DNA from 2 places in the Rahnella sp. PAMC25617 genome. Region 2 is predicted to be linked to the other one. Evidence: predicted binding sites of a transcription regulator. Region 2 holds the regulator's gene; the other holds the start of a gene.
The links. Region 2 encodes Fur, which represses iron uptake genes when iron is present. Its sites were predicted from a motif close to ATAATAATGAGAACNACTATCAA; they were not measured.

Region 1: a site for Fur is predicted at 948-970, ahead of exbB (tol-pal system-associated acyl-CoA thioesterase). Genes of this name have one in related genera too.

The regions. Positions count from the first base shown of each region.
Region 1 is NZ_JBOCUM010000009.1:158,986-161,392, reverse strand. It holds gene ACM615_RS13315 (TRAP transporter substrate-binding protein) at 1-543, opposite strand, end outside; gene exbB (tol-pal system-associated acyl-CoA thioesterase) at 1,065-1,991, shown strand; gene exbD (TonB system transport protein ExbD) at 2,001-2,407, shown strand, end outside.
Region 2 is NZ_JBOCUM010000006.1:638,626-641,032, forward strand. It holds gene fldA (flavodoxin FldA) at 307-834, shown strand; gene fur (ferric iron uptake transcriptional regulator) at 1,148-1,603, shown strand; gene chiQ (ChiQ/YbfN family lipoprotein) at 1,787-2,128, opposite strand; gene chiP (chitoporin ChiP) at 2,142-2,407, opposite strand, start outside.

The DNA of each region.
Region 1 (2,407 bases), on a different contig from region 2:
CGTCGCCAGCGCAATCGGACTGCCTTGTACGCGGATTTTCATGCCGTGCAAATCTTCCGGTTTCACCACCGGCTCTTTGGTGATCAGGTTACGCGTGCCGCCGTCCATCCAGCCGAGGAACACCAGACGGGAGTTCGGGTTGTTGGTGATTTTGTCGCCGATTTCTTTGCCAATCTGACCGTCGAGCACTTTGTGCATGTGGTCTTCATCGCGGAATATATAGGGCAGGGTGAAGACGTTTATCTCCGGTAAAATCGAGGCAACCGGCGTCATCGATACGCGGATAATATCCAGAGCGCCAAGCTGTGCCTGTTCAATTTCCTGCTTTTCATCCCCCAGAACACCGCCCGGGAACGTTTTGATTTCGAGGCGTCCGTCCGTTTGCTTTTGCAGCTTTTCGCCCATGTGCTGAACGGCGACGACGTTCGGATAGCCTTGCGGATGCACATCGGCGGCCTTCAGCGTTTGTGCGGATACACCCGCGGTAAATAAGAGGGTCGCGGAACTCAGGCAAAGGCTGAGAAGTGCTTTTTGCATTTTCATCAGTTTGTCTCCAGGGTACTCAGTAAGGGAAAGATAAATGAGAGCAAGTGTTGATCAGAGCCAACGGAAGGTCCGGCCTGTTCATTATGAAAAATGTGTAAATAAGCTTTTAAATTATAGGGATACAAGCATTGCCGGTATGCGGTCTTCGCCTGAGTAAGCACCTTATCCTATTTTTTACTGTGCGGTATTTGAGCATTATCACAAACTCGCAACAAATGTAAAAAGGTGTTACTTAATATTTAAAACATTGTTTTGACTTAGATGTTGAAGCTCAGATGATTGATTTACCGCGTAATTCTTTTGGAAAGTGTGACGCAGATTAAATTGTTCATCCCTTGTGCAAACACGAAAAACCTTGTCGTCTGTCAATGACACGCCAGCCTGCAGGCGCGACAATGTAAATAATAATGAGAACGACTATCAATTAGGCCTTTTTCTTTGATATCATTCGGCGTTATTCATTCCTTCTACACACTGATTCTGGCTGGAGGCGACGCGTGAAAACGGCTCGCAATAAGATGAAAGAGGCGACCTCATTACTGATGTCGTTGATGTTGGTTGCTGGCTTAAGCGGCAACGCGATGGCTGCACCTGCGACGCCGGCTGGACAAGCCGTCAATTCTGCAACAACTCAACCGGCAGCGGCGGATGCCCCTGCACCGGCGAACAGTGATGCAACGCCAGCACCGGTGATGCAACCGACTCCGTCCGAAGCGACGCCTGTCATTCCTACCGATTTGTCTGTTATGGGCATGTATCACCACGCCGATGCGGTGGTGAAAACCGTCATGATTGGCCTGCTGCTGGCCTCTGTCGTCACCTGGGCGTTGCTGTTCAGCAAAGGTGCTGAAGTGTTCACTGGCAAACGCCGTATGCGCCGCGAGTTTGATGCGCTGTCTTCTGTCCGTACGCTGGACGAAGCCGCTGAGCAAGCCGAAAGCTTCGCCGCCAGCAGCATCAGCGCCCAGATGATCCGTGACGCACAGAATGAACTCGAGCTGTCAGCAGGTTCCACCGACAACAACGGCATCAAAGAACGTACCGGTTTCCGCCTTGAGCGTCGCGTCAGCGCAGCCGGCCGTTACATGGGCCGTGGTAACGGTATTCTGGCGACTATCGGGGCAATCTCTCCGTTCGTCGGCCTGTTCGGTACTGTGTGGGGCATCATGAACAGCTTCATCGGTATCGCGCAAACGCAGACCACTAACCTGGCCGTTGTAGCGCCGGGCATTGCAGAAGCTTTACTGGCAACGGCTGTCGGTCTGGTTGCCGCGATCCCTGCCGTGGTTATCTACAACATTTTCGCCCGTACCATTACCTCTTACCGTCATCAGGTTGGCGATGTGGCGGCGCAGATTATTCTGTTGCAGGGTCGTGATTTGGATCTGGCTGCCAGCAAAGGCGATGCGCCACGCGGTCAGACAGGTCAGTTACGCGTAGGGTAAGAACAGATTATGGCTATTCGGTTAAACGACGATATCGACGAAAGCGGTGAAATGCATGACATCAACGTCACGCCTTTCATTGACGTCATGCTGGTATTGCTGATCATCTTCATGGTGGCCGCACCGCTGGCGACCGTAGATGTGCGGGTTGATTTACCCGCCTCTACGGCGAAACAGCAGCCGCGTCCTGAGAAACCGATCTTCCTGTCGGTGAAAGCAGACAAACAGCTGTTCCTGGGCGACACGCCGGTCAACAGCGATAATCTGACCTCGATGCTGGATCAACGTACTCAGGGCAATAAGCAGAGCACGATTTTCTTCCGTGCGGATAAGACAGTGGATTACGAAACGCTGATGAAAGTGATGGATAACCTGCGTAAAGCCGGTTACCTGAAAGTCGGACTGGTTGGCGCTGA
Region 2 (2,407 bases):
GAACACCTCTCCGGGCATCGATTTCTTTATTATGTTGAGATTGCTCTCGCATCATCTATCGGCGGGACATGCATAAACTTAAGGAAGGAGCCGGTATATTTCTTCACTTTGCTTATGACCTCAGGAACTCTGTGGTTGATAAGCACACGATGGCGATAACACTTTAAAATATTGCCCGATAAACTTATTCCCCAGTTAAGAAGGCGAGCAGAAGCATATTCTCCGCCTCGCGAGTTTGGTATCATCTTCGCTATTATTGCCTGCAATGCAGGGCACTTCATTTAGAACAAGAGGTTAGATAATCTTATGGCCGTTGTAGGTATCTTCTTTGGATCCGATACAGGTAACACCGAAAACATCGCTAAAATGATCCAGAAACAATTGGGTAAAGATGTGGCTGAGGTGCATGACATTGCGAAGAGCAGCAAAGAGGATCTGGAAAAATTCGATATTTTGCTGATCGGAATTCCAACCTGGTATTACGGTGAAGCGCAGTGTGACTGGGATGACTTTTTCCCGTCGCTCGAAGAGATAGATTTCGAAGGTAAGCTGGTTGCCCTGTTTGGCTGCGGCGATCAGGAAGACTATGCCGAGTATTTCTGCGATGCACTGGGTACCGTGCGCGATATCATTGAGCCACGCGGCGCAGTGATTGTCGGACACTGGCCAACTGAAGGTTACCACTTTGAAGCATCCAAAGGCCTGGCAGATGATAAGCACTTCATCGGACTGGCAATTGACGAAGACCGTCAGCCGGAACTGACCGCTGAACGTGTTGATGCGTGGGTGAAACAGATCACAGAAGAACTCAGCCTTTCAGAAATTATCGGCTAAAACCCTGTTGGCCCTGAGGATTTATTCTACAATTGAAGGGCCAAACTATTACTGAAATTAACAATTTAACCGCTACAAAATTGTAACTTTTGGTCGTATCAAGGTACACTGAGTTCATCTGTTTTTTCTATCGATCAAGTCGTTGCATTATTAATGTGACAGGCAATTTGTGATCTTTATTAACAGGCTGTCGTTTACGAGAATGGGCACACTTCCCTTAAACGAAGAACAGTAAACGAACAATTTTGTGCCGCCGATGCCACAGGCTGCATGCCTCAACTTGATTAGCACATAGTAACAGGACTGAATCCGCATGACTGACAACAACACCGCACTGAAGAAAGCCGGCTTAAAAGTCACGCTTCCGCGCCTCAAAATCCTGGAAGTGCTGCAAGCGCCGGAAGGTCATCACGTTAGTGCGGAAGATCTGTACAAGCAACTGATTGATATGGGCGAAGAAATTGGTCTGGCCACGGTTTACCGTGTTCTGAACCAGTTTGATGATGCTGGTATCGTCACCCGTCATAACTTCGAAGGCGGCAAGTCCGTATTCGAACTGACTCAGCAACATCACCACGATCACCTGATCTGCCTGGATTGCGGTCGTGTGATTGAATTCCGTGACGAATATATTGAAGGTCGTCAGCGTGAGATTGCTAAAAAACATGGCATTAAACTGACCAACCACAGTCTGTACCTGTACGGTCACTGTGAAGCAGGCGACTGCCGTGAAGATGAATCTTTGCACAATGACAAACCTGCGCATTAATTTGCACAGCTTCGATTGTCGCAAATACTCTAAATAAACTAACCGCTGGAAAGCGGTTTTTTTATGTCTGCGTTTCACCCCGAACACAGACGCCGCTTACCGACGTAAAAAACCCCGGCAAGCCGGGGTTTCGCTTTTGATAATGATGATTTTGCCAGCTAAGGCTTTTACAAAAATCTGCTATTAATTCGCCATTACAGGCGCGTTATTGGATGTGATTTCCTGCCAGATTTTACCGCAATCCGCCGCATATGCCTGACCATCACCGGTTTTGCGCGCCGTCAGACAGCGCTGGTAATCCAGCACGCGTACTGTTTCCTGTTCCGCAAATTTTTGGTGTTCTTTTTCCTGTTTCAGCTTGTTCAGCAACACCTGACAAGTCGCCAGTTTGTCCGGATTACCTTCTGAAGAATTAATACACGCGCGGTAGTCTTCACGCGTTTGCGAAATCTGAGCCTGATCGGCCGTTGGCGCACAGCCTGCCAGCAGAACAACAGATACCGCCATCATCAGTAATTTATTCATCGACATAACGACCTCAGAAAATAGTGAATGGAGCAATAACGATGAATTTCACGTCTTTTTCATCCTGGAATATGTTGCCGTAACCCCCGCCCCAGCTCGGAATATCCGAGTGGTTGTCGTACTGGGTGTAATGCAGTTTGAACAATGTCCCCTTAGCGCGGCCTTCCTGAATGGTGTAAAGCGCATCCAGGCTCCAGGCGGTCTCTTTCAGACGCTGGCTCTGGTCATAAGCGGCATTGGTACTCGGTTTGGCGTCCCACGCGTAAACGTAAGAACCCC